3 regions of the Devosia sp. XGJD_8 genome follow, and region 3 is predicted to be linked to each of the others. Evidence: predicted binding sites of a transcription regulator. Region 3 holds the regulator's gene; each other region holds the start of a gene.
The links. The regulator LexA, encoded in region 3, represses DNA repair genes until DNA is damaged. The targets are predictions, from matches to a motif close to TGTTCNNNNTGTGTTCNG.

Region 1 (9,545 bases), on a different contig from region 3:
TTCCGGCTGTTCTCGACCACCAATACGATCGGTCTGGGCGATACGTCGGGCCTCTATCACGGCACCCAGCAGATCAACCAGGGCCAGATGGACCGCTGGAGCCTGGTCGTGACGCTCAACTATCTGCCGCATGACAAGGAAGTGGGCATCGTCCTGGCCAAGAACAAAGCCTATGCCGAGACGGAAAAGGGCAAGAAGCTCGTTTCCAACATGGTGCGGCTGGCCGATCTGACGCGCCAGGCCTTCATCAATGGCGATCTTTCGACCGTGATGTCGCCCCGCTCGGTGATCACCTGGGCCGAGAACGCCCAGATCTTCGGCGGCGATGTGGGCTTTGCCTTCCGGCTGACCTTCCTCAACAAGTGCGACGAACTCGAGCGCCCCGTCGTGGCCGAGTTCTACCAGCGCGTGTTCGGCGAAGACCTGCCGGAAAGCTCGGCCAACCTGGCCATTTCGGCCTAGGCGCCGCACGCACGGTCTCGTGGTTCGACAAGCTCACCACGGGGCCTACTGTGAATTCTGCGATGTTCCGTAGACCTCATGGTGAGCTTGTCGAACCATGGGGTCGCGGGCATTGAAGCGATAGACCCATGGCCACACCGCCGCGCAGCAAAGCCAACAAGCCCGACCAGACCCAGGTGTTCAAATCCGCCATGGGTGCCACGGTGCGCGCCATTGGCGGCAAGGCGGACCTTGACGTCACGTTCACTTCGGACCGGCCGCTGCTGACGTCGGACAAGGCGCGGCTTGCCAACCTGCCGCGGCTGCCTACACGGCGCGACATTGCCATTGCACGCGGGCAGGGCGACGCCATGGCCATGCGGCTGGCCAGCCACGACCCCGATACCCACCGCAAGCGCTCGCCGATGGACCCTACGGCCCGCGCGGCTTTCGATGCGCTGGAACAGGCCCGTGTCGAGGCCCTGGGCTGCGTGCGCATGCCGGGCATGGTCGGCAATATCGGCGAAATGCTGGAAGACCGGCTGTTCCGTGCCAACTTCGCCGAGGTCGACAGCAAGGGCGATGCGCCGATTGCCGAGGCCCTGGGCCTTTTGCTGCGCGAGAAGCTGGCCGGCGTGCCGGTGCCCCCGTCCGGCCATGCTTTGGTCGATCTGTGGCGCAAGGAGATCGAGGACAAGGGTGGCAAGTCGCTCGACGAGCTTCTGACGCGCTACGAAAACCAGGATGAGTTTTCCAAGGCGGCCAAGGCGCTGCTGCGCGACCTCAATCTCGTGCCCGAAAGCGACATGGACGATGCCGATTCCTCCGAGGAGGAAGAGGGCGACGACCAGGAGCCCGAGGGCGGCGACAGCTCGGACAAGTCCCCCGAACAGGGCGAAGGCGAAAACGACAGCCAGGACAGCGAGCAGGACGAGCAGGCCGGCGACAGCGAAGAGACCGGCGATGTCGACGGCATCGAATCGGACATGGCCGACAGCGACGACGATGCCGCCGCCGAGGCCGGCGAAGATGCGCCCATGCCACCACCCGCCAAGGACGGGGGCACGCAGCTCTCCAACCAGTTCAACTACAAGGTCTTCACCACCAAGTTCGACGAGATCGTCAAGGCGGCCGACCTCTGCCCGCCCGACGAGCTCGACCAGCTCCGCAGCCTGCTGGACAAGCAGTTGGAAAACCTGGCCGGCGCGGTGGCGCGACTGGCCAACAAGCTGCAGCGTCGCCTGATGGCCAAGCAGAATCGCAGCTGGCAGTTCGACCTCGAGGAGGGGCTGCTCGATACGGCACGGCTCACCCGCGTGGTGACCGATCCGATGCAGGCGCTGAGCTTCAAGGTCGAGAACGACACCGATTTCCGCGACACGATCGTGACGCTGTTGATCGACAATTCGGGCTCGATGCGCGGGCGGCCGATCACCATCGCGGCGATCTGCGGCGACATTCTTGCCCGCACGCTGGAGCGTTGCGGCGTCAAGGTCGAGATCCTGGGCTTCACCACCCGCGCCTGGAAGGGCGGCAAGTCCCGCGAGGCCTGGCTCGAAGCCGGGCGTCCGGCCAATCCGGGCCGCGTCAACGACGTGCGCCACATCATCTACAAGTCGGCCGACGAGCCGTGGCGCCATGCACGGCGCAATCTCGGCCTGATGATGCGCGAGGGGCTGCTCAAGGAAAATATCGATGGCGAGGCGCTCGAATGGGCGCGCAAGCGCCTGATGGCTCGTCCCGAGGCCCGCCGCATCCTGATGGTGATTTCCGATGGTGCGCCGGTCGATGACAGCACGCAGTCGGTCAATGCGGGCAACTATCTCGAAGCCCATCTGCGGCAGGTGATCGAGGATATCGAAACCCGTTCGCCCATCCAGCTGGTGGCCGTCGGCATCGGGCACGATGTGACGCGTTACTATCGCCGCGCCGTGACCCTGCTCGATGCCGAGGAACTGGCGGGCGCGCTGACCGACGAGTTGGCGGCATTGTTCGACGAAGAAATGCCGGCCCAATCGCGTCGGCGCGGACGCGGATGACCCGGTTCGGCGCCATTGCTGCGGCGCTGCTGGCGGGGACGATGCCCGCCGCCGCTGTCGACGTGACGGTGACGGCAACCCAGATTACCCAGTTCAAGGACAGTGCGGTCGGCCAGGCGGTGGATAGGCTGGTCTTTCGCGGCGGCGTCGCCATGACCAGCCCGGACGATACCTTTGGCGGGCTCTCCGGTCTCGCCGTCACCGGGCCTGACCAGCAGGTGGTCTTCGTCACCGATCGCGGCAATTTCGTTACCGGCCAGCTGGCCTATGACGATGCCAACACGCTGTTCGGCTTTATCGGCGTGACGATCGAGCCGATGCGGAACTCGCGGGGCGAGGTCTTGCCGCGCCAATATGCGCGCGATGCCGAGGGCGTCGATACCGTGTTGCGCGACGGGGTGCCGGTCGCGCTGCGGGTGGGTTTCGAGCACCTGACGCGGGTTGCCGATTTTGCGCTGAACAATGGCGTTCCGGGCGGCCCGGCGCGCGAGGTGGCGATTCCGGACTGGCTGACCGACCGGCGGACCAATGAAACACTTGAATCCGTCTGCATCGCGCCGCCGGCCTCGCCTATTGCGGGCTCGACCCTGCTTCTGGCCGAGGAATATCTCGACGCCGAGGGCAATCACCGCGGCTGGTTGCTGGGGCAGAACGACAAGGGCCCGATCGGCTACCAGAACAGCCCGGTGGTGAACCCCACCGAATGCGCCTTCCTGCCCAACGGGGATCTCCTCGTGCTGGAGCGCGGCGTCTCGATGCTGAGTTTCGTGATGGAACTGCGCCGCGTGCCCGCCGCCGAAGTGCGGCCGGACAATGTGATGGCGGGCGAACTATTGTTGTCAGCCAGCGGCGGCTCGATCGACAACATGGAATCGATGACCGTGCATACGGCGCCCGATGGCGAGCTGCGCATCCTCATTGGGTCGGACAACAATTTCAACGACTGGCAGCGCAGCCTCCTGCTGGAATTCGCGCTGCCAGAATAGACGGTCTCAGGCCGCCACGGCGCTCCAGCCGGCCAACCAGCCGCGGAGCGTCTTGTAGGGTGCAAGCAGCAACACCGCCAGCACCAGCTTGACCAAGAAATCACCCAGCCCCAGCGAGACCCAGAGTTCAACCTCGGGGCCGACGCCCAGCAGCGGCGCGGGGAAGGCCAGCGAGCCGTCCTCGCGGCCGAACATGGTGTCCAGGGCGGCAAAGGGGGCGGCGAAGGCGAGGGAGAAGAACAGGATCGTATCGAGCGCCGAGCTCACCAGCGAGGAGAATATCGGCGCCTGCCACCAGGCGCCGTTGCGCAGGCGGTGGAAGATCGAGATATCGAGGAACTGGGCCAGCAGGAAAGCCGTGCCCGAGGCAATGGCGATGCGGGGCGTGGCCAGCCAGATCGAGAGCACGACCGCGACGGCAAAGCCGGCGATAACGACGAACCGGGCGCGGGCAGGGCCGAAGGCGCGATTGGTGAGATCGGTCACGAGGAAGGCCACCGGATAGGTGAAGGCGCCCCAGGTGAGGATATCACCGACATTGATGTCGCCCAGCTGGAAGGCGACAGGGAACTGAACGAGGAAATTGGACGCGGCAACGACCACGACCATGGCGGCAACAGCCACCAGGAAACGAGCAAGCATCAGAATGCACCTCAATGTAACCGCGGGGCCGGCATCAGACCGGGGCGGAGGTTGTCTTGTAGTCTATTTTGAAGCGGTTTGGCACCATGGTCACGGCGCCCCCAAAACAAAACCGCGCGGGCATTACCCCACGCGGCTGAAATTCCTGTCGGCCGAACGCTTAGGCAGCGAGGGCGGCGCGCACTTCCTTCTTGATGCCCAAAGCGAGAGGGGACAGCGTGTCGTCGCTCTGCTTGAGCAGGAAGGCGTCAAGGCCACCGCGGTGCTCGACCGTGCGCAGGGCAGCAGCCGAGATGCGCAGCTTGACCGGGCGGTCCAGCGCCTCGGACAGCAGGGTCACGTTCACCAGGTTCGGGAGGAACCGGCGACGGGTACGGTTAAGGGCGTGGGAGACGTTGTTGCCAACCATCACACCCTTGCCAGTCAATTCACAGCGACGTGCCATTTGGAAGATATCCTATTTGTGTAAAGGTCCTGCGTGGCGGAGAAGTCCGCGACGGGCCTCGATTGTTGTGAAATCTGGCGGCTCTTTAGAGAAAACGGGCGCTGCAGTCAAGGCAAAGCGGCCTCAAACGCCCGCGAGCGCCTTGCATGGGCCATAAGCGGCAGGCAGTTTTGAAGCAATCATTGATTCGCGCCCGCTCACTGCAGAGACCTTTGTCCCTTGATCAAGTTCCGACATGCCTGCCTGGCCTCGCTGGCCGTTTTCTTCAGCCATAGCGTCAACGCGGCCGAGGTCAACGCGTCGGCCAGCTATGTGCTGACGCTGGGCGGGATCAATATCGCCGCCATGACGGTTGACCTCGAAGACGATGGCAGCCGCTACCGGATGGACCTGTCGGCCAATGTCGCGGGCCTCGGCACCCTGGTGGCGAGCGGCACGGCCAAGGCATCCTCGGTGGGGCGGTCCTCGGGCCAGAACCTGATGGCGGACACGTTCGACCTCGAAACCCGCGCCAATGGCGAGAGCTTCAACGTCGATGTGTCCTTTGCCGGGCGCGACGTCTCCGCCTTCCAGGTCCAGCCGCCGATAATCGACAATTATGATCGCGTCCCGCTCGAGCGCCGGCACCTGACCGGCGTGAGCGACTTTCTCTCCACCTTCGTGCTCAAGGGCAATGGGCTCGACAAGAGCCTCTGCCAGCGCCAGGCGCGGATCTTTACCGGCGTCGAGCGCTTCGACATTGCCATGAGCTATGCTGGCGAAGACGAAGCCACATCGCCCCGCACCGGCTACCAGGGGCCGGTCGTGCTGTGCACGGTCAACTACGACCCCATTTCGGGCCACTTCACCAGCTCGGACATCACCACCTATCTGGCCGAGAGCGACCGGATCATCATCTGGTACGCGCCCCTGCTCGAGACCGGCTATTTCATCCCCTATCGTGTGCTGCTGGGCACCAATATGGGCGATCTCTCCATGGTCCTGACCAAGCTGACCCAGTAGGCTTCGTCCCGCTCTGGGACGGTCAACGGGTTTATCCTCAATTTTGCCCGTCAGAGCGCCCGCATTGCGGGCGCCTTTGCGTTAACGCGCTGCATCTGCGGGTAAAATCGTCGGCAATGCGCCGTTCACAGTCTGGCCAAAACGCCCGATCTTCATCCTTTGGCAATGGAGATGAAGCGGTTTTCGGCCATCTCCCGGCAGCCGGCGGCGAGGCAGCGCGCTCTTGTGTCCGGCATGCCCCTGGCCCCCCAGCGCTTGCGGTGAACAAAGCCGCATTTGCGGGGTTCGCCCGATTCGCTCCCTGTTCGTTCCGGCTTTGGACCAGAGGTGAACGGGAGCGGAACCAAGGGGTCCCCATCGTGCCGGAATGGGACAGGCTAGAGCGTGACGAGGCTGGTGATCTTGTCGCCCGCGATGACGAATTGCTGGCGCAAGGTGGCCGGGCTGCCGGGGAAAGTCCCCGAGACGACAAAGGTCACCACGGTCTGGTCGCCAGCGGTCTTGGCGTCCTTGATCGCGTAGCGCGGCTGGTAGTGGGTTTCGACACGGTCCAGCCAATTGGCGATGGCAACGGTGCCGACATGGTCCTCGCCCTCGTCGCGGACGCGGGCGTCGGGAGCGAAGGTGCCGATGATGGCGCGGCGGTCGCCGGCGGTGAAATAGTCGCCCAGGGGCGCGGGCAGGGCGGCGAGGTCAAACTGGGACATGATTGAATCCGATTGCAGTCAGGGAGGCGGTGGTTCTGGACCCTTGCCCTGTCGGAACCTGTCAGTAGCCCCTGTTCCAGTTCGGCACGGTCAACAGCCGACTTCCTCAATCTGATGTCCCGCGGGCCAGCAATGCCGCCCAGGCATTGATGAACGGCGAAGAATCTTTCAGGTGCAGTCCTTTACCTTTCGGTCACGAAGGGCTCGATTCGGGGGTGAATTAACCGTTTGGCAAGCAAGCTGAACGGATTTGGCGCGTTTTTCGCAATGCAGGTCGCCCTGGCTCGACACTTGTGTCCTCGATGGCTCGGAACCACCAGCCCTAGCCGTGAACGAAGCCGGACTCAGTGAGTCGCGCCGATTCGGTGCTGTTTCGTTCGCCTCATGTTCCCCAGGTAAACCATCATGACAAAACGGTCGTAATGCTGTCCTTTCCTGGGACAATGTCTGGCAGGCCTCGCATCCGGCGATGCAAGCCCCTACATTGGCGACAATGACCTTCGCGCCTCCTCAATCGGTCAAGGCGATTCTTGGCCCGACCAATACCGGCAAGACCTACTTTGCCATCGAGCGAATGCTGGCCCATCCCTCGGGGATGATTGGCCTGCCGCTGCGTCTTTTGGCGCGCGAGGTCTATCAGCGCTGTGTCGAGCGGGTGGGGGAGGGCGCGGTAGCCCTGGTGACGGGCGAGGAGCGCATCGTCCCGGCCAGGCCCCGCTACTGGGTCTGCACCGTCGAGGCCATGCCCACCGACATTCGCGTCGATTGCGTGGCCATCGACGAGATCCAGACCGCCATCGACTTCGATCGAGGCCATGTCTTCACCGATCGCATCCTCAATGCGCGCGGTAGTAGCGAGACCCTGCTGCTGGGCGCCGCCACCATGGCGCCGGTGATCAAGCGGTTGTTGCCCCATTGCGAGATCATCGACCGACCCCGCTTTTCCCAGCTGACCTATGCCGGCTCCAAGAAGATTTCGCGCCAGCCGACCCGCTCGGCCATCGTCGCCTTCTCGGCAAGACAGGTCTATGCCATTGCCGAGTTGATCCGCCGCGAGCGCGGCGGGGCAGCCGTCGTCATGGGCGCCCTGTCGCCCCGCACCCGCAATGCGCAGGTCGAGCTGTACCAGAATGGCGACGTGGATTTCCTCGTCGCCACCGATGCCATCGGCATGGGGCTCAATCTCGATATCCATCATGTGGCCTTCGCCGATGACAGCAAGTTCGATGGCCATACCAGCCGTCCGCTGACCCCGGCCGAGCTTGGCCAGATCGCCGGGCGGGCGGGCCGGCATGCGCGAAACGGCACCTTTGGCGTCACCGGCGGGACCGAGGGATTCGACGAAGAAATGGTCGTGGCGCTCGAAACGCACGATTTCGACCCGATTAAAGTGCTGCAATGGCGCAACAATCAGCTGGATTTTTCGTCGATCAACGCCTTGCGCGACAGTCTCGAGATGACGCCGGAGCATCGCAGCCTGACGCGGGTGCCCATCGCCAAGGACCAGCATGCGCTGGAATTCGTTTCCCGCAATGAAGCCGGGCAGTTGGCACGCGGGCTCGATGGCGCGCGATTGCTCTGGGAATGCTGCCAAATCCCAGACTATCAGGGCATTTCGCCGGCCAATCACGGCGAAATCGTTACCAGGATTTACTCGGACTTAGTCAAACGCGGCAAGGTCAACGAGGACTGGATTGCCGAGCAGGTGCGCTTTTGCGACAATGCGAGCGGCGATATCGATACTTTGAGCAACCGGATCAAGCAGGTCCGCACCTGGACCTTTGTCGCCAACCGCAAAAACTGGCTTGCAGACCCTTCACATTGGCGCGAAAAGACCCGAGACATTGAAGACCGGCTGAGTGATGCGCTGCATGAGCGGCTTACCCAGCGGTTCGTCGACCGGCGCACGAGCGTGCTGCTTCGTCACCTGAAAGACAAACGTATGGCATCTCCCGAGATCAATGAGCGTGGCGAAGTGCGGCTGGAAGGCCATCTCATCGGCACGCTTGAAGGCTTCCGTTTTACCCTGGCCCGCAATGATGGCGACGTTGACATCAAGGGGCTGCGCTCTGCGGCCGACCAGGTGGTGGCGCCTGAAATCCATAATCGTGCCGACCGGCTTGCCGGCGCGCCGAATGAGGAATTCGTGCTGGCCACCGACGGGCGCATGCGCTGGAAGGGCGATATCGTTGCCGAACTGATCGAGGGTGACGCGCTCTACCGGCCGCGCATCCTGATGCTGGCCGACGAAACCCTCACCGGCACCGATCTCGAACGCGTACAGGAGCGGCTCAGCCTCTGGCTGCGCCACCATATCAATACCGTGCTCGAAAGCGTCATGGCGCTCGAGGCCCCGGCCGATCTCGATGGCGCGGCGCGGGGCATCGCCTTCCAGCTGTTCGAACATCTGGGGCTGATCCCGCGCAGCCAGGTGGCTGACGAGGTCAAGAATCTCGACCAGGACGTGCGCGGCAAGATGCGCAAGCTGGGCATCAAGTTCGGCGCCTACCACATCTATCTGCCGCTCTCGCTGAAGCCCGCCCCGCGCGAGCTGGCGTTGATCCTCTTCGCGCTCAAGCATGGCGGCGTGCGTCAGCCCGGCGTCACCGATATTCCCCATATCGTGCTGAGCGGCCGCACCAGCTTCGTGGTCGATCCTGAAGTCGATACGCGGCTCTATGAAATTGCCGGCTTCAAGGTGGCCGGCAAACGCGCCGTGCGCGTCGACATCCTTGAACGCCTCGCCGATATCATCCGGCCGCTGATTGCGCTCGATCCCACCCGCCACCAGGGCGAATTGCCCGCGGGCGCCGCCGAGGGCAATGGCTTCCGGGTCACCGTCGAGATGACTTCACTCCTGGGTTGCTCGGGCGAAGATTTCGCCTCGATCCTCAATTCGCTCGGCTATCGCGTCAAGCGCACCCCCAAGGTTGCGGCACCCGCCGTGGCGTCCGAGGCAACGGCCGAAGCGCCGGCGCTGGAAGAGGTGCTGGCCGAGAACCCGGCCAGTGTCGACGCCGTCGATGAAGCGCCGGTGGAAGCGGTGACGGCCGATGTCGCGCCGTCGGTCGAAGCCGACATCCCGGCCACGACGGTTGTCGAATCGGCGCCGGAAACTGCCGAATCCGTGCCGGCCGCACCTGCTGAGCCGGAATTTGACGAAGTCTGGTCGCCAGCCGGCAAGCGGGTCGATGCCAAGCGGCATGACCATCGCCGCCGTCCCGAGGGCGAAGGGCAGGCCAAGCGTCCCGAGCGCAACCAGCGCCCGACGGCACCGCGCCGT
Region 2 (9,545 bases), 1.5 Mb from region 3:
TGGAAGAGGCGCTGCGCCTGCTCGACACGGGCGAAGCGCGCGTGGCCGAGAAGATCGACGGCGCCTGGCAGGTCAACCAGTGGCTCAAGAAGGCCGTGCTGCTCAATTTCCGGCTCAACGACAACCACCTGATCGAAGGCGCACCGGGCGGTTCGCACTATTGGGACAAGGTGGCGACCAAGTTCGAGGGCTGGAGCGAGAACACATTCCGCGAAGCCGGCTTCCGCGCCGTTCCGGGCGCCGTGGTGCGCAGCCCGGCCTTTATCGGGCGCAACGTCGTCTTGATGCCCAGCTTCGTCAATGTGGGCGCCTATGTCGACGAGGGCACAATGGTGGACACTTGGGTCACCGTCGGCTCCTGCGCGCAGATCGGCAAGAATGTGCATATTTCGGGCGGCGTGGGCATTGGCGGCGTGCTTGAGCCGCTGCAGGCCGGCCCGGTGATCATCGAGGACAACTGCTTTATCGGCGCGCGCTCGGAAGTGGTCGAGGGCGTGGTGGTGGGCGAAGGCTCGGTGATCTCGATGGGCGTGTTCATCGGGGCATCGACCAAGATCGTCGACCGCAATACCGGGGAAATCCATATCGGCAAGGTGCCGCCCTATTCGGTGGTCGTGTCGGGCTCCCTCCCCGGCAAGCCGCTGCCGAACGGCAATCCTGGCCCGAACCTCTACTGCGCCGTGATCGTCAAGACCGTGGACGCGCAGACGCGCAGCAAGACGGGCATCAACGACCTGCTGCGCGACTGAGCCGGACTGGCGGGAAACCCGCGAGTCACCTAAGGTATCGGCGTGCCGGATGGGTCCCGGCACGTTTGATTTCCGAGGGGGAAAATCATGGACAAACTCAAAGTACTCTACACCACCACCGACGGGCGCCTGTCGCGCAAGGAGTGGTGGATCGGCGTCGTCGGCCTGATCATTGCCAGCATCGTGCTCAGCATCATCCTGGGGATGGTGGGGCTGGGCGGCGCATCGGGCTGGGGGCAGCTGATCGCCTATGTGATCCTGTTCTATCCGGGCTGGTGCATCGGCATCAAACGCCGGCAGGACCGCGACAACAATGCCACCGACTTCAAGGTACTGATGGGGCTGTCGGGCCTGCTGACACTGCTGCAGGCCTTCGGCATCGGCATCACCATGACCGACATGGGCAATGGCATCGTGATGCCGACGCCCGACATGTGGATGTCGGTGCTCTATCTGCTGCTGGGCATATTCGGCATCTACATGCTGGTGCAGCTCGGCTTCCTGCGGGGCACGCCGGGCCCCAACAGCTATGGGCCCGATCCGCTGGGCTATGCCGCTGCATGATCGACAAGGACGGGATTGCTCGTGACCAATGAACGACCGGACGATCCCGTCCGACTGCTCAAGCGCCTCATTGCCTGCGCTTCGGTGACACCCGAGCAGGCGGGGGCCCTGGACCTGCTCGATGGCGCGCTGAGCGCCATCGGCTTCACGGTGACGCGGCTGCGCTTCGAGGGCGACGGCTCATATCCGGTGGACAACCTCTTCGCCATTCGCGGCACGGCTGGCCGCCGGCTGCTGTTTGCCGGGCATACGGACGTGGTGCCGCCGGGCGAGCTGGCCAACTGGACGGCCGATCCCTTCATGCCGCGCGAAGCCGACGGCAAGCTTTACGGGCGCGGCGCTGCCGACATGAAATCGGGCATTGCGGCCTTCGTTGCCGCGGCCGCCACTATTCCGGCCGAGGCCGGCACGGTGATGCTGGCCATTACCAATGACGAGGAAGCCGACGCCATCAACGGCACCGACAAGCTGATGGCCTGGGCACAGGAACAGCAGCACCATTTCGACTTTGCCATTGTGGGGGAGCCGAGTTCGGCGAGCCTTTTGGGCGACAGCATCAAGATCGGGCGGCGCGGTTCGCTGTCGGGTACCATCACGGTGACCGGATCACAGGGGCATGTGGCCTATCCCGAAAAGGCCAACAACCCCCTGCCCGCGCTGGCGCGGATCGTGACGGCGCTGGACAGCCAGATCGATACCGGCACCGAGCATTTTCCGGCGAGCAATCTCGAAGTCACCTCGATCGATGTCGGCAATGCCATTTCCAATGTCATTCCGGCTTCCGGGACGATCCGCTTCAATATCCGCTACAATGATCTGTGGACGCCCGAGACGCTGGCCGACTGGGTGCGCAAGCGCATTGCCGGCGTGGACGCGGGCGACGCCCGGGTGGACTTCGCGGTTGCCGGAGCGCCATCGCGCTCCTTCCTGTCGCCGCTGAGCGGGGATGTCGACACGCTGGCCGACGCCATTGCCGCGACCACCGGCCGCCGGCCGGGGCTGTCGACCGGGGGCGGCACGTCGGATGCGCGCTTCATCGCGCAATATGGGCCGGTGGTGGAATGTGGCCTCGTGGGTTCCAGCATGCACAAGGCGGATGAGCATATTGCCATTGCCGACCTGATCGGGCTGACCGAGATCTATCGCGGCTTCATGGTGCGGTTCTTCGGAGAAAAAGCATGAAGCTCTGGGCCGCGCTATCCAATGCCATTGCCGGCTGGATGATGATCCTGCGCGGGGAGAACGACTGGCGGCAACGGTTTTCGCTAACGACGCCCGGGCTGACCACCGCGCTGATCGTCTTCGTCTTCGCAGCGTTCCTGGCAGTCGCCGTGGCATCGATGAGCATCGGCATGCCCAGCCTTGGCGGCGTGCTCACCGCCATGTTCGTGCTGGCACTGCCGGTGACCTCGCTGGTGGTGACCCTGCTGGGCACGCGCCTGATGCTCAAGAGCAGCGAGCCGGTCTATGACATGTTGGTGCCCGGCATCTATGCCGCCACGGCCTTCCTCATCATCGAAGGGCTGCTGGCGATGATCGGCGGACCGGTCGTGCTGCTGAGCTGGCTGGGACTGGCCTATCTGCTGTTTGCGCTGGCGCGTGCTGCAAGCGGCTGGACGATCGGCGTTTCAGCCGGTTTTGCAGTTTTGACGGTCGTGCTGCTTGTCGCGATGCGCGTAGCGCTCTACATGCTGAGCACGCAAGCCGGTTCACCCCTTTAAGCATCGAGACCAGCCATTGGCCCAACCGACCACGACTTTCCTCGATGAACTGGTGGCCGCTGCACGCGGGTGCTTTGCCCTCGTCATCGGCAACCGGCAGGCCTCCACCTATTTCGATTTCCGCCAGACCGGGCTTGTCGGCTCATTCATTGCGCTGGTGATCGGGCTGGCCGTGCAGGCCTTCGGCCCGCAGCTGCTGGGAAACCCGGCGCCGTCCGGCGTGGCCAGCACGGTGGTGATCCTGGGCGCGCTGGTGGTCGGCATCCAGTTCGGCGTCGCCTATGTGGTGCTGCGCCAGTTCGGCCGCAGCGACGGCTTCGTGCCCTTCGTGGTGGTGCAGAACTGGGCGACCATGTTCCAGGGCATAATCGCCGTGGCGATGATCGCGATCTTCGGCGAGCCCATTGCCATGGAGCCGGGCGGGGAAATGGCCCAACTCACGACGGGCAGCATTCCCTTCGTGGCGCTGGGCATTGCGGCCTTTGCGATTTCCATCAATATCGCCCGCCTGATACTGACGCTGCGCCCGCTGCATGTCGCGCTGTTCGTCATTGCCCAGCTGACCACGGCCTTCGTGATGCAGCCGCTATTGGGCGCGCTGCTCTGAGCCTCTGCTAATAATCGACACGCGTCAGATAGAGACCGGCTGACGGGGCCATGGCGCCGCAGCGCCGGCGATCGCGTGCATCGAGCGCGGCGCGGAACTCGGCCGGGCTCCACTTGCCCTCACCCACCATCTTGAGCGAGCCCACCATGGAGCGCACCTGATGATGCAGGAAGCTGCGAGCGCTGGCCGTGATAACGATATGATCAAGCTCGCGCCGCACCGCGAAGGCGTCGAGCGTGCGCAGGGGCGACTTGGCCTGGCATTCGGCCGAGCGGAAGGTGGTGAAATCATGCGTGCCCAGGATCAGCCCGGCGGCATGGTCCATGGCATCGGCATCGAGCGGCATGGGCAGGTGCCAGACATGATTGCGCTCGATGACCGGCGGCGCGCGGCGATTGAGGATGCGATATTCGTAGTGGCGCGCCCTGGCGGAGAAGCGCGCCTCGAAGCTGTCGTCCACTGCGTCGGCGGCGATGATGGCGACCGGCTGGGGGCGCAGGTGATAATTCAGCGCCTCGCGGATGCGGAACGGGTCCCAGCTCTTGCCCAGGTCGAAATGGGCGACCTGGCCGAGGGCATGCACGCCCGCATCGGTGCGGCCGGCGGCCTGGGTGGTGACGGTTTCGCCCGACATGGCGGCGATGGCCTCCTCGAGCGCCTGCTGCACGCTGGGGCGATCGGGCTGGCGCTGCCAGCCGGAGAAGGGGGTTCCGTCATATTCGATGGTGAGGCGGTAGCGCGGCATCTAGCGCACGGTCGGCGGCAAGGCCCCTGCCCCGCGCAGGAAGGTGGCGGCGTCCATGGCGCCCTTGCCCTCGCGCTGCAGCTGGGTGAGGCGGATGGCGCCGGAGCCGCAGGCGATGGTGAGGCCATCGAGCAGGGTGCCGGGCGCGCCGGAGCCCTGAGCCAGGGTGGAGCGCAGGGCCTTGATGCGGACGGGCTTGCCGGCCAGCTCGAGCTCGAACCAGGCGCCGGGGAAAGGCGCGAGGCCGCGGATGTGGTTATGCACTTCGGCGGCGGGGCGGGACCAATCGATGCGGGCCTCGGCCTTTTCGATCTTCTTGGCGTAGATGGCGCCGGTTTCGGGCTGGGGCGTGAAATCGAGGCTGCCGCGTTCGAGGGCGGCGAGGGCGCGGCCCATGAGGTCGGCGCCGGTGCGCATCATGGTGTCGTGCAGCTCGCCCGCCGTCATGTCCGGGCCGATGGGCATGACCTCGCCGATGGCGACGGGGCCGGTATCGAGGCCCTCGTCCATCTGCATGACCATGACGCCGGTCTGGGTGTCGCCGGCCATGATGGCGCGCTGGATGGGGGCGGCGCCGCGCCAGCGTGGCAGCAGGGACCCATGCAGGTTGAGGCAGCCGAGGGTCGGCGCCTCGAGGATGGGCCTGGGCAGGAGCAGGCCATAGGCGACGACGATGGCGACGTCGGCCTGGTGGCTGGCAAAGACGATCTGCTCGGCCTCGCCCTTGAGCGAGCGCGGGGTGAAGACCGGAATGCCGAAGCCTTCGGCCGCCAGGTGGACGGGCGACTTGCGCTCCTCCTGGCCGCGGCCGGCGGGCTTGGGCGCACGGGTATAGACCGCGACGACCTCATGGCCGGACGAGACGATCTCGGTCAGCGTCGGGACGGAAAAATCGGGCGTGCCCATGAAGACGACGCGCATTGGCAGGGCTCTCTTCTTCCTAGGTCTCTGGAATTCGTGCCATTCGGCCATAGGCCTCCTGGCCTAGTCGCCTCAAATCGCTCCACCGGAGCGATTTGCCCTGTGGGACGGCGCCTAGCCCGCCGCCCGCTTGGCGGCCTTGTCGAATTTCTTGATGACGCGGTCGCGCTTGAGGCGGCTCAGATAGTCGATATAGAGCACGCCATCGAGGTGATCGAGCTCGTGCTGGATGCAGACGGCGAGCTTGCCTTCGGCCTGCCGGACCACTTCATTGCCATCGAGATCGGTGTATTTCACGGTGACCTCGTTGGGGCGCTCGACCTCGTAATAGAGCTCGGGGATGGAGAGGCACCCTTCTTCGGTGACCTGCATCTGCTCGCCGAAATGGGTGATCTCGGGATTGACCAGCACCATGGGCTCGGGGGTCTCGCCCTCGGGGGCCAGGTCCATCACCACGATGCGCTTCATCACGCCGATCTGGGGCGCGGCCAGGCCGATGCCGGGGGCATCATACATGGTGTCGAGCATGTCCTTGGCCAGCGCCTTGATCTCGTCGTCGATCTCGATGATGGGATCGGTGACGGCTCGCAGGCGCGCATCGGGAATGACAAGAATGGGGCGGATGGCCATGGGTAGAGGTCCGGCGGAAAGGGATTTGCCTTTCGATATGGTATTTGTCGCGCTGCGGTCAACTCTTGTGGCCCCTGCACAAGAGAACATTCTGCGAACAGACGAATCGCGGTAAGAAACGCGGATGGATAATGTGCTCTTTGTCATCGGCGATTTCCCCGTAACGCAGGCCATGGCGCTGATCGGCGGCGTGACGCTGGCCGCCCTGCTGCTGGTGGTGGTGACGATCGCCGTGATGCGCGCCAGTGCCAACCGCGCGGCCGAGGCCGGGGCGCAGCTGGTGGCGCAGCTGCGCGAGGGCTTTGTTGCCCAGCTGGGCGAGCGCGACCGGCGCATCCAGGAGCTGGACCACCAGGTGCGCGTCGAGCGGGAGCGCGGCAGCGAGCAGGTGGAGCGGCTGCAGGAAAGGAATTCCGAGCTATTGGCCGAGGTTTCGGCCTTGCGGGCGCGGATGGCCGAACAGGTGGCGCAGGCCCAGGCCAGCGAGGCGCGGTTCCTCGCCGCCCGGCAGCAGATGACCGACGAGTTCAAGGCCATTGCCGGGGACGTGCTGAAGAACCAGAGCGAGACCTTCACCAAGCAGAACCGCGAGCAGGTCGATACGCTGCTCAAGCCGCTGCAGGAGAAGATCGGCGAATTTCACGTCGGGCTGATCAAGGACCGGGCGACGATGGGCGAACAGATCCGCGCGCTGCTGGAAAGCAATGTGCAGATCACCACCGAGGCCAATAACCTGACGCGGGCGCTGAAGGGCAATTCGCAGACGCAGGGCGCCTGGGGCGAGATGATCCTCTCGACCATCCTCGAACGAAGCGGCCTGCGCGAGGGCGACCAATATGTGACGCAGCAGAGCCATGCCGGCGAAGCTGGCGCGCGCCTGCGCACGGATGTCGAAGTGCTGATGCCCAATGACGACCGGCTGGTGATCGATTCCAAGGTCTCGTTGACGGCTTTCGAGGCCTATACCAATTGCGAGGACGAGACACGGGCTGTGCACCTGCAGGCCCATGTTACCTCGGTCAGGGCCCATATCCGCACGCTGGGCGAGAAGGCCTATCAGCGGCATGCGCGCAGCAGCCTCGACTATGTGATGATGTTCGTGCCGATCGAGGCGGCGCTGGCCACGGCGATGCAGGCCGATGCCAAGCTTTTCGAATATGGCATGAGCCAGGGCGTGATGTTGACCACGCCGACGACGCTGATGACCGTGCTGCGCACGGTGCGCAACGTCTGGGATATCGAAAAGCGCCATCGCAATGCCGACGAAATCGCCGAGCGGGCGGGCGCGCTCTACGAAAAGGTCGCCGGCTTCCTCGCCAGCATGGACAAGCTCGACGGGCAGCTTGACAAGGCGCGGCAGAGCTTTGACGAGGCCAAGGGGCAGCTATCGAGCGGCCGGGGCAATGTGCTGCGGCAGGTGGAAATGCTGCGCGAGCTTGGCGCCAAGACCAATCGCAGCCTGCCCTCGGGCTGGGATGGCGGCAGCGATGAGATGCCCACTTTGCGCATTGTGGGCAAGGATGAACCGGGCGACCTCGCCTAGGGACGTTCACGTTCGAGGCCCTGGATCGAACCAGTTGGCTGCCGCCGCGTTGATCCCGTGCTCATCCAGCAAGGGAGGCGAGAATGGCGCAGCATCACGACCACCGTGGCACAATGGTGCCGCAGGATACCAATTTCGACAATGCCGACCAGCCGGGCATTGCCCAGCCCTATACCCAGAGCGAAGTCGAAGAACTGCTCTATGGCGATGACCGCCCGGCCAGCGAGCGCCTGGCGCGCCTGCGCGAACTGCGGGACGAAAGCGCCATCCGCGAAAGCGGAGACTGGGGCGGGCAGGATCCGGCCGCCATGCTGGACGAACTCGACCGCGCCATCGACGAGCTCAGCGCGATGATTGCCAATGGCGATGACGGGGAGGCCTATGCGGGCCTGGCCACCAATTTCGACAATGACCCGGCCGACCGGCTCGATGCCCTGTCGCCCGACGACGAGGACGGGCGCCACGCCATCGAGGGCGATGACGAGGTGCTGGACGAGGAAGACGAGGCGGCCCTGCTGGAGGAGCCGCAATGGGATGGCGGCGACGAGTTCCGCACCGACAAGGACTTCCACTAGCGATTTCAATTTGACGTTATGCCCATGGGCGCGCCACGCGGCGCGCCCTATCGTCCTCAGCCTGAAGCGGAGGAAACGATAGATGACGGAGCATAATGGCGACGACCGTCCGGCGATCACGCAGGACATGATCAACCTCTTTGACGAATATACCCACCTCTCGCTCGACCGCCGGGCCTTCATGGACAATCTGGCGAAGCTCGCCGGTTCCATGACAGCGGCCACGGCCGCAGCAGCGCTGATGGCCTCCAATGTGCAGGCGCAGGGGCTGACGTCCGAGACGGACGCCAATCTCACTATTTCCGACGTGACCTATCCAGGCGCCCAGGGCGAGATGAAGGGATACCTCGTCGTCCCCGCGAGTGGCGGACCGCATGGCGCCGTGATCGTGGTGCACGAGAACCGGGGCCTCAATGCCCATATCAAGGATGTTGCCCGGCGTGTCGCGCTGGAGGGCTTCGTGGCGCTGGCGCCAGACTTTCTCTCCGACGCCGGCGGAACACCAGCCGATGAAGAAGCGGCGCGGGCAATGTTCGGGGACCTGTCGGCAGCCGATGTTGCCGCCAATGGCGTGGCCACCATCGCCTATCTCCAGTCCCTGCCCAATGTGACCGGCAAGGTGGGCGCCATGGGCTTTTGCTGGGGTGGCGGCACGGTCAACAACCTGGCGGTGGCATCGCCCGACCTGGCGGCGGCCGTGGCCTATTATGGCGGCCAGCCTGCAGCGGAGGGCGTGCCCCAGATCCGGGCCCGGCTGATGCTGCATTATGCCGGGCTGGACGACCGGATCAATGCCGGCATTCCCGCATTCGAAGACGCGCTGAAGGCGGCAGGCACAGACTACCAACTCTTCATGTATGACGGGGTGAACCACGCCTTCAACAACGAGACCAGTGCGGCCCGCTATGACAAGGCGGCGGCAGACCTGGCCTGGTCGCGCACCATCGCGCTGTTCCGGGAAACGCTGTCCGGCTAGATCTCGGTACGGGCCCTGAGGGCCTGGCTGAGGGTGCCTTCGTCGAGATAATCGAGCTCGCCGCCCACGGGGACGCCGTGGGCGAGACGGGTGACCTTGGCGCCGGAACCGGCCAGGCGGTCAGTAATGTAATGGGCGGTTGTCTGCCCCTCCACGGTGGCGTTGACGGCCAGCACCACTTCCTTGAACTGGGGCGCACGCGCCAGCAGGGAATCGACGGAAATATCGTCGGGGCCGACGCCATCGAGCGGCGAGAGGACGCCGCCCAGGACATGGTATTTGACGGGGCCGACGCCGGCACGCTCGAGCGCCCAGAGATCGGCAACGTCTTCCACCACGATGAGCATGCCGCTGTCGCGGCGCGGGTCGGCGCAGATGGAACAGGGGCTCATGGTGTCGATATTGCCGCAGACCTCGCAGGTGCGGACGGCCACGACAGCGCGGTCGAGCGCTGCCGAGAGCGGGATCATCAGCTGATCCTTCTTCTTGACCAGGTGCAGCACGGCGCGGCGAG
Region 3 (9,545 bases):
GCCGAGGAAGCGCTACGCTATGCTGGCGAGGCGAGGATCGGGCAATGAAGGCGCACACACTCATTCAACATCGATGGCGCAACGGGTTCTGAACACCGAACCTGTTTCCCACAGCCGCGCTGGAGCCAGCCACATGACCCGCACGCTCGTCATCGATAACTACGACAGCTTCACCTACAACCTCGTCCATTTCCTGGGCGAGCTGGGCGCCGACATCACCGTTGTGCGCAACGACAAGATTACCCTTGATGAAATTGCCGCCATGGCGCCCGAGGCTATCGTCCTCTCGCCGGGGCCCTGCACCCCCAACGAAGCCGGCATCTGCCTGGCACTGATTGACCGCTTCAAGAGCCAGATTCCGATCCTCGGGGTCTGCCTCGGCCACCAGGCCATAGGCCAGGCCCTGGGCGGCGACGTGATCCGGGCGCCACACCTGGTCCATGGCAAGACCAGCAAGATCCACCACACCGGCAAGGGCCTGTTCCGCGGTCTCAACAATGACTTCGAAGCGACGCGCTATCACTCGCTCATCGTCAAACAGGACACCCTGCCCGAGGCCCTGGAAGTTACCGCCACTACCGAGGACGGCCTTATCATGGGCATGCAGCACAAGAGCCTGCCCGTCCACGGCGTGCAGTTCCATCCCGAGAGCATTGCCAGCGAAAACGGCCACGCCCTGCTGCAGAACTTCCTGAACCTGGCCCGCGACTTCAACCAGAAGAAGGCTGCATGATGGATCTCAAGGCAGCCCTCAACAAGATCGCCGACCGCAAGGACCTGACCGGCGAGGAGATGCGCGGCGTCATGCGCATCATAATGGCTGGCGAAGCCACACCCAGCCAGATCGGCGCCTTCCTCATGGGCATGCGCATCAAGGGCGAAACCGTTGGCGAGATCGCCGCGGCCGTCTCCATCCTGCGCGAGCAGATGGTGCCGGTAGTTGCCCCAGAAGGCGCCATCGACATTGTCGGCACCGGTGGTGACGGTATCGGCAGCCTCAACATCTCGACCGCCACCGCCCTTGTGGTTGCAGGGGCCGGCGTGCCGGTCGCCAAGCATGGCAACAAGGCCTTGTCCTCCCGCTCCGGCGCCTCCCAGGTGCTCGAGGCACTGGGCGTCAAACTGGACCTGACACCGGAGCAGATCGGCACCACCATTGCCAAGGCTGGCATCGGCTTCATGTTCGCCCCCAGTCATCACCCCGCCATGCGCCATGTCGGCCCGGCGCGCAGCGAAATGGGTGTGCGGACCCTGTTCAACCTGCTGGGACCACAATCCAACCCCGCGGGCGTGCGGCGCTATCTGCTTGGCGTCTATTCGCAGCAATGGGTGGAGCCTGTGGCTGCTGCCCTCCTGGCCAATCGGGCCATCAAGGCCTGGGTTGTCCACTCCAGCGAAGGCCTCGACGAATTGTCGACCTCGGGCACCAATTTCGTGGCCCAGATCGCCGGTGGCGACCTGCGCAGCTTTGAACTGAACCCCGAGCAGGTCGGCCTCAAACTGACCGACCCCAAGGACCTGCTGGGCGGGACGCCCGAGGAAAACGCCTTGGCAATCCAGGCCCTGCTTGAAGGCGCCCCCGGTGCCTATCGGGACACCGTGCTGCTCAACTCTGGCGCCGCGCTGCTGGTGGCCGACAAGGTGGCAACCATTGAAGACGGTATTGCCATGGCCGCCCAGACGGTCGACAGCGGCAAGGCCAGAGAAACCCTCGCCCGCCTCGTGGCGGTATCGAACGGACGAGATTGATGAGCGACATTCTCCAGCAGATCGAAGCCTATAAGCGCGAAGAAATCGCCGCGGCCAAATCCATGCGGCCCTGGGCCGAGGTGGTGGCCCAGGCGCATGACCAGCCCCCGACTCGCGGCTTCCTCAACGCCATCAAGGCCAAGCGCAAACAGGGCAAATACGCCCTGATTGCCGAGGTAAAGAAGGCCAGCCCATCCAAGGGTCTGATCCGGCCCGACTTCGACCCCGCGGCGATCGCCCGCGCCTATGAGCAGGCCGGCGCCGCCTGCCTCTCCGTCCTCACCGACCGGCCGAGCTTTCAAGGCTCGCCGAGCTACCTGATCGAGGCCCGCGCCGCGACCCAGCTTCCCGTGCTCCGCAAGGATTTCCTGTTCGAAACCTACCAGGTGGCCGAAGCCCGCGCCTGGGGCGCCGACTGCATCCTGATCATTCTCGCCGCCGTGGGCGACGACGTCGCGCGTTACCTGCTCGACGCCGCCGAGGAATGGCGCATGGACGCTCTGGTGGAGGTGCATGACCAGCTCGAGCTCGACCGGGCACTGGCCCTCGGCGCCGAATTCATCGGCATCAACAACCGCAACCTACGCACCTTCGAGACCACGCTCGAAACCTCGGTTAATCTGGCCGTCGGCGTACCGAAGAACACCCTGTTGGTGAGCGAAAGCGGCATCATGACCCACGAGCACATCACCATGCTCGACCAGCGCGCCGGTATTGGCACCTTCCTCGTCGGCGAAAGCCTGATGCGTCAGGACGATGTTGCCGCGGCAACCCGCGCCCTGCTGATGGGCGCCCCACAGGCCGTGCGGTGATGGCGCAGGGCCTCACTCACCTCAACGAGCGGGGCGAAGCCCATATCGTCGATATCGGCGACAAGGCGATCACCCGGCGCCGCGCCTTGGCGCAGGCCAGGATTGTCGCCGAGACCGGCACGATTGTCGCCATCATGGATGGTGGCCTCAAGAAGGGCGATGCCCTGGCAGTTGCTCGCATTGCCGGTATCATGGCCGCCAAGAAGACGTCCGACCTCATCCCGCTTTGCCACCCCATTCCACTGACCAAGGTCAGCGTCGACATCGAAGCTGATGGCCCCGATGCCATCCTTATCCGTGCCACGGCCGAAACCACCGGGCAGACCGGTGTCGAGATGGAAGCCCTGGTCGCCGCCTCGACCGCGGCACTGACGCTCTACGACATGGCCAAGGCCATCGACCGGGCCATGACCATCACCGATATCTGCCTGGTCGAAAAATCCGGCGGAAAGTCCGGAGACTTTTCCCGGTCATGAGCCTGCTCCCCGTGGATGACGCGATTGCCGCGATCCTCCGGCGCGTGCCGGCGCCCATCGCCGAGACCGTGCCGCTGTCCGAGGCTGCCGGGCGCGTGCTGCTTGAACCCGTATTTGCCACCCACGATCAGCCTCCATTCAATTCCAGCGCCATGGACGGCTACGCCATCCGCGCTGCCGATGTCGTCGCTGGCCACGGGCTGACCGTGGTCGGCACGTCACAGGCGGGCGCCGGCTACCTCGGCACGCTTGGGCCGGGCGAGGCTGTCCGCATCTTCACTGGTGCACCGGTACCCGAAGGCGCCGACACGGTCATCATGCAGGAAGAGGCCAAGCGCGACGGAGACTCGGTTTCCTTCACTGTTCCGGCACGACAGGGCCACAGCGTGCGGCCTTTGGGTAACGACTTCGCTACCGGTCAACAGCTCGTCGACGCCGGCATTCGCCTGGCACCAATGCAGCTGGCGGTTGCCGCCGCTGCCAACGCGGCCACGCTCAAGGTCGCCAAACGGCCCCGCATCGCCCTGCTCGCCACGGGCGACGAACTCGTGCTGCCCGGCACGCCACTTGGCCCCGACCAGATTGTGGCATCAAACAGTTTTGGGCTGCGGCCCATGCTGACGCCCTACGCCGAAACGGTCACCGATCACGGCATTGCCCGCGACGATGCGGCTCAGCTTCGCAACGCACTCCAAGACATTTTCGCCACTGGGCCGGATATAGTCATCACCACAGGTGGCGCAAGCGTCGGCGACCACGACATCGTGCAGGACATCCTCCTGGAATTGGGTGTCACGCTGGATTTCTGGAAGATCAACATGCGGCCCGGCAAGCCCCTCATGTTCGGAACACGCGGCAGCACCCTGATCTTCGGCCTCCCCGGCAATCCGGTTTCCGCCATGGTCACCGCCATGGTGTTCATTCGCCCCGCATTGCGCGCGTGGCTTGGCTATCCAGAACCATCCCCCTGGCACCTGCCGCTGGCCGGCCCAACGCCCCCCAATACCGCCCGCCGCCACTTCATGCGCGCGCAATTGCTGCACACGCTCACTGGACCTGAGCTGCTGCCGATCTCCCAGACGGACAGCGGCCACACCTCTTCGCTGGCGCGGGCCGATATGCTCATCGTCCAACCAGAGTTCGATCCCGGCCAATTGCCCGGCACCATTGTCGAAGCCATCCCGCTGGATGCTTTCTGACTGTCGCGATCGCAACGACGACTGATCTTTTGCAAAGCATATTGCGGAACATAACTGGAACACCTATAGTCGTTCTGCCTATGTTCTGATTCACTCCCCGAGGGGCCCATGCTGACGCGCAAACAACACGAGCTGCTTATGTTCATCCATGAGCGGATGAAGGAAAGCGGCATTCCGCCATCCTTCGACGAGATGAAGGATGCGCTCGACCTGGCGTCCAAATCGGGCATCCACCGGCTGATCACCGCCCTTGAGGAGCGCGGTTTCATCCGTCGCCTGCCCAACCGGGCCCGGGCCCTCGAAGTGGTCAAGCTCCCGGATTCGATGAACCCGTCACTCGGCGGCCGCAAGGCCCGCTTTGAGCCATCGGTCATCGAAGGCAGTCTGGGCAAGGTCAGCTCCCCGCCCTCGCGCATGTCGGCGGCCGAAGACTATGCCCGACCGATTTCCATCCCGGTCATGGGCCGTATTGCGGCCGGCACGCCCATTGAGGCCATCCAGACCCACTCGCACACCATCATGGTTCCGCCGGAAATGCTGGGCGCCGGTGAGCACTTCGCGCTTGAAGTCCGCGGTGACTCGATGATCGATGCTGGCATTTTCGACGGGGATACTGTGCTCATCAAGAAGCAGGATCAGGCCTCGACGGGCGAAATCATCGTCGCCTTGGTGGACGATGAGGAAGCAACGCTCAAGCGCCTGCGCCGCAAGGGCAATACCGTGGCGCTGGAGGCGGCCAACCCCGCTTACGAAACCCGCATCTTCCCGCCTGACCGCGTCAAGGTGCAGGGCCGCCTTGTCGGTCTTCTCCGCAAGTATTAGGGCGCTATAGCCCTCAGCAGCGTGACGCGAGGCGTGGGCCAGCACAGGCGCGTCACCCTGCCACCCCCTCATTTTGGCAGATCGTACCGGGGCATCGAACCGCCTCTGGCGGCCGATGAGGCCGGCCGTGGTACTTACGCGCGAAGCCACTCCCTTGGTTTTCTTGGGATTTTTCTAGCGACTTAAGCGGAATTTAACGGCCGACAGTGCCGGGACCTTGCAGATGGCGCTGTTCCGTGCCACATAGGTAGCATACGTTTTCAGCCTAAGTCGGCTGCCTAATGCCGGTTCGCCGGACCGTGGCTTCCTTCTCTACCATGCGAACGTTATGTCCCTTTGGCATGTTGCCATTGGATAACCGCTCGTTCGCTGATGCTACGAGCAAAAGGAAACTATCATGTCCGTAATCACCGGCACCGTAAAGTTCTTCAACACCACTAAGGGCTTCGGCTTCATTTCGCCTGAAAATGGCGGCAAGGACGCCTTCGTCCATATTTCTGCTGTTCAGCGTTCGGGCCTGCAGGGCCTCTACGAGAACGACAAGGTCACCTATGAGCTCGAGACCGGCCGTGACGGCAAGGAATCGGCGACCAACCTGACCCTGCTCTAGTCTGCGCTAGATCATAGCGAGCGCGCTTCGGCGCCGCTCGGCGAGGCCACCGCGATTTGTCGCGGTGGCCTTTTCTTTGTCTGGTCGCCAGCAGCAAACAAAATGGGGGACCGCATGCATGCGGTCCCCCTTGTCTTACAAAATCCGCGATCAGTGGTTGTCGCGCGGGATGCCGTTGTTCTGCGCGATGCGCTGGTACTTTTCGGCTGGCTTGAGAATGGCACCATCGCCGAGCTGGCCAACCAGACCGCGCTGGATTTCCTGCCAGGGCGTCTGGTGCTTGGGGAACTTGTAGCCGCCGGAAGCCTCGAGATCGGCTCGGCGCTTGGCGATCTCGGCGTCCGAGATCAGGATATTGGCCTGCCCCTGGTTGAGATCGATCCGCACCCGGTCGCCTGTCTGCAGGATGGCGAGATTGCCACCCGCCGCCGCCTCTGGCGAAGCATTGAGGATCGAGGGCGAGCCCGAAGTACCCGACTGGCGGCCATCGCCGATACAGGCCAGCGCATGCACGCCCTTCTTGATCAGATAGCTGGGCGGCCGCATGTTGACCACTTCCGCCGCGCCTGGATAACCGATCGGCCCGGCGCCGCGCATAAACAGCAGCGTATTCTCGTCGATATCGAGCGCGGGATCGTCGATGCGGTGGTGGTAATCCTCCGGTCCATCGAACACCACCGCCTTGCCCTCGAACATGCCCGGATGCTCGGGGTTGTTGAGGTAGCGATCGCGGAACTCCGACGAGATCACGCTGGTCTTCATGATGGCATTGTCAAAGAGGTTGCCACGCAGCACGAGGAAGCCCGCCTCGGTCTTGAGCGGATTGTCGAAGCGGCGGATGACCTTGTCGTCCTGGATCGTCGTGTTGCGGCAATTCTCGCCAATGGTCTTGCCATTGACGGTCGGCGCGTTCTCGCGGATCAGGCCCTGGGTCATCAACTCGTTGACCACCGCCGGCACGCCACCAGCGTGATAATAGTCCTCGCCCAGATATTCGCCCGCCGGCTGTAGGTTCACCAGCAGCGGCACCTTGTGGCCATAGGTCTGGAAATCCTGCAGTTCGAGTTCCACGCCGATATGCTTGGCAATGGCCTGGATGTGGATCGGCGCATTGGTCGATCCGCCGATGGCCGAATTGACCACGATGGTGTTGATGAAATTGTCCTTGGTCAGGATATCGGACGGCTTGAGGTCCTCATGCACCATGTCCACGATGCGCTTGCCCGTGCGATAGGCCATTTCCTGGCGGTCACGGTAGGGTGCGGGAATGGCAGCCGAACCCGGCAGCTGCATGCCCAGCGACTCCGCCAGCGAGTTCATCGTCGTGGCCGTACCCATGGTGTTGCAATAGCCGGTTGAGGGCGCGGACGATGCCACCAGTTCAATGAACTGGGCATAGTCGATCTCGCCGGCCGCCATCATCTGGCGGGCCTTCCAGACGATGGTGCCCGACCCGGTGCGCTCGCCCTTGTGCCAGCCATTGAGCATGGGACCGACCGATAGCGCGATAGCCGGAATATTGACGGTCGCCGCCCCCATGAGCATTGCCGGGGTGGTTTTGTCGCAACCGATGGTCAGCACCACGCCATCCAGCGGATAGCCGTAGAGCACTTCCACGAGTCCGAGATAGGCCAGGTTACGATCCAGACCCGCCGTCGGGCGCTTGCCAGTTTCCTGGATCGGATGCACCGGAAACTCGATGGCAATGCCGCCGGCTTCGCGAATGCCTTCGCGAACGCGCTCGGCGAGCACGATGTGATGGCGGTTGCAGGGGCTGAGATCGGACCCGGTCTGCGCAATGCCGATGATCGGCTTGTCAGACTGCAGCTCTTCGCGCGACACGCCAAAATTCATGTAGCGCTCGAGATAGAGTGCCGTCATGTCCGGGTTGTCCGGATTGTCGAACCAGGCGCGCGAGCGCAACTTCTTGGGCGCCGAGCCGCCGTTTCCTGCCGTCATCTCATCTTCCTCTTGGATCCGCTCGCGTGTGGACGCGTCAGCGTTTGGAGTGGTTCTAGCATGGCTTTTGCCAGAGTGAACGCGATTCCGCACAAAAAATCATACAAATGAGATTGACGACAAAACGCCGTTGAAATTTTTTCCCATCGCTCTGAAAATCTTACCAAACGAGGGGACCGGCTGCACCGCTTGGAGGTGATGTTCTGCGCCGTGGGAAGCCGAGAATCGGACTGGCTGAAACAACTCTCAGCCATTAGGGTCGCGCCGCGACGGGGCTGCCGCGGTGAGGTAAATTCGTGACTGAGATCATTGACTGGGTTGCTGTGGACTGGGGGACCTCCAACCTCCGCGCCTGGGGGATCGCCGCCGACGGCTCGGTAGCGTTCGAGAAGACCTCGCCCAAAGGGATGGGCAAGCTCACCCGCGAGGAGTTCCCCGCCGCCCTGTCCGAGCTGCTCGAAGGTATCCCCCCTGCCCGCAACAGCCAGCTTGACGTGCTCATCTGCGGCATGGCCGGCGCCCGCCAGGGCTGGATGGAGGCGCCGTACCTCGAAGCCCCCGCCGATCTGCGCGGCCTGAGCGAAGGAGCCGTGCGGCCCGCCATGCCCAACAGCTATCTCGCGCCTGCAATTCTGCCTGGCGTCTGCCAGAAGGCCGGCGCTGACAATGTCATGCGCGGCGAAGAAACCCAGCTGCTCGGCCTCGCGGCATTGTCGCCGGGCTTTGCCGGCATGGTCTGCATGCCCGGCACCCACTCCAAGTGGGCCCGGCTTTCCGGCACACGTATCGAGCGCTTCTCGACCGCCATGACGGGCGAGCTGTTCGAGGTGCTGCGTACCCATTCCGTGCTGCGCCATTCCTTGGCGGGCGATCTCGACGGTCCGGGTCGCGCCGAAGGTTTCGACCTTGGCGCCGCCGCTGGCCTCGAGCACCCCGAACAACTGCTCGGCACGCTGTTCCAGGTCCGCGCCAGTTCACTGCTCTCGGGCCGTCAGCCCGATTGGTGCGCCGGCTATCTCTCTGGTCTGCTGATCGGCACCGAAATTGGCAGCAACCGTCATCTGATCGGCTCACAGGCCGTGCCACTGATCGGCTCGCCGGCCCTCTGCACGCTCTATACGAGGGTGCTGGACATGGCCGGCGCCCGGGGCGAACCCTGGGACGCCACCGAAATCGTACTGGCCGGCCTCAAGGCCGCGCGCAGCTTCGCCGCATAACTGGAGTTCATATCGATGAACCATCGCCACCTCATCGCCATCCTCCGCGGCATCACGCCGTCCGAGACCGTTCATGTCTGCCAGGCTCTGATTGCCGCCGGTATCACCATGATCGAAGTGCCGCTCAATTCGCCAGACGCGCTGACCAGCATTGCGCTCGCCTCCAACGCACTGGGCGATGACGCAGCGATCGGCGCCGGCACGGTGCTCACCAAGAAGCAGGTCTGGGCTGTGGCCGATGCCGGCGGTACCTTTATCGTCTCACCCGACACCAACAAGGCGGTCATCGAGGAGACGGTGCGCATTCAGCTCCTGTCCTATCCCGGCGTGTTCACCCCTACCGATGCCTTCCGGGCCATCAAGGCCGGCGCGACCGGCCTCAAATTCTTCCCCGCCGAGGTGCTGGGTCCCAAGGGCATCAAGGCCATGAAGGCCGTTCTGCCGCCCGAACTGCCCGTCTATGCCGTGGGCGGCGCCAACCCCGACAATTTCGGCGAATATTTTGCCGCCGGCTGCACCGGATTTGGCCTGGGCACCTACCTCTACAAGCCCGGCATGGACGTCACACAGGTCGCCGAGCGCGCGGCCACGGCCGTTGCTGCCTATGACGCGGGGAAAGCCCAATGACCGATACGGCCCGCCTTCTGCTCGACAGCCAATGTTCTCTGGGCGAAGGCCCGATCTGGCATGCCGGACGACAG

Region 1: the regulator LexA is predicted to act here: its motif matches at 6,637-6,654, upstream of ACLI1C_RS16400 (helicase-related protein).
Region 2: the regulator LexA is predicted to act here: its motif matches at 6,020-6,037, upstream of rmuC (DNA recombination protein RmuC).

Annotation. Positions count from the first base shown of each region.
Region 1 is NZ_JBKJHF010000002.1:162,845-172,389, forward strand. It holds gene cobS (cobaltochelatase subunit CobS) at 1-462, shown strand, start outside; gene cobT (cobaltochelatase subunit CobT) at 591-2,480, shown strand; gene ACLI1C_RS16375 (esterase-like activity of phytase family protein) at 2,477-3,466, shown strand; gene ACLI1C_RS16380 (VUT family protein) at 3,473-4,108, opposite strand; gene rpmB (50S ribosomal protein L28) at 4,269-4,553, opposite strand; gene ACLI1C_RS16390 (DUF3108 domain-containing protein) at 4,773-5,555, shown strand; gene ACLI1C_RS16395 (nuclear transport factor 2 family protein) at 5,933-6,262, opposite strand; gene ACLI1C_RS16400 (helicase-related protein) at 6,756-9,545, shown strand, end outside.
Region 2 is NZ_JBKJHF010000001.1:864,007-873,551, reverse strand. It holds gene dapD (2,3,4,5-tetrahydropyridine-2,6-dicarboxylate N-succinyltransferase) at 1-749, shown strand, start outside; gene ACLI1C_RS04035 (DUF805 domain-containing protein) at 837-1,313, shown strand; gene dapE (succinyl-diaminopimelate desuccinylase) at 1,335-2,495, shown strand; gene ACLI1C_RS04025 (hypothetical protein) at 2,492-3,034, shown strand; gene ACLI1C_RS04020 (hypothetical protein) at 3,051-3,641, shown strand; gene truA (tRNA pseudouridine(38-40) synthase TruA) at 3,649-4,386, opposite strand; gene fmt (methionyl-tRNA formyltransferase) at 4,387-5,307, opposite strand; gene def (peptide deformylase) at 5,422-5,937, opposite strand; gene rmuC (DNA recombination protein RmuC) at 6,062-7,480, shown strand; gene ACLI1C_RS03995 (hypothetical protein) at 7,564-8,055, shown strand; gene ACLI1C_RS03990 (dienelactone hydrolase family protein) at 8,138-9,031, shown strand; gene recR (recombination mediator RecR) at 9,028-9,545, opposite strand, start outside.
Region 3 is NZ_JBKJHF010000001.1:2,320,665-2,330,209, forward strand. It holds gene trpE (anthranilate synthase component I) at 1-48, shown strand, start outside; gene ACLI1C_RS10930 (anthranilate synthase component II) at 134-733, shown strand; gene trpD (anthranilate phosphoribosyltransferase) at 730-1,749, shown strand; gene trpC (indole-3-glycerol phosphate synthase TrpC) at 1,746-2,561, shown strand; gene moaC (cyclic pyranopterin monophosphate synthase MoaC) at 2,561-3,037, shown strand; gene glp (gephyrin-like molybdotransferase Glp) at 3,034-4,236, shown strand; gene lexA (transcriptional repressor LexA) at 4,345-5,058, shown strand; gene ACLI1C_RS10960 (cold-shock protein) at 5,456-5,668, shown strand; gene ACLI1C_RS10965 (IlvD/Edd family dehydratase) at 5,819-7,627, opposite strand; gene ACLI1C_RS10970 (2-dehydro-3-deoxygalactonokinase) at 7,924-8,844, shown strand; gene ACLI1C_RS10975 (2-dehydro-3-deoxy-6-phosphogalactonate aldolase) at 8,860-9,471, shown strand; gene ACLI1C_RS10980 (SMP-30/gluconolactonase/LRE family protein) at 9,468-9,545, shown strand, end outside.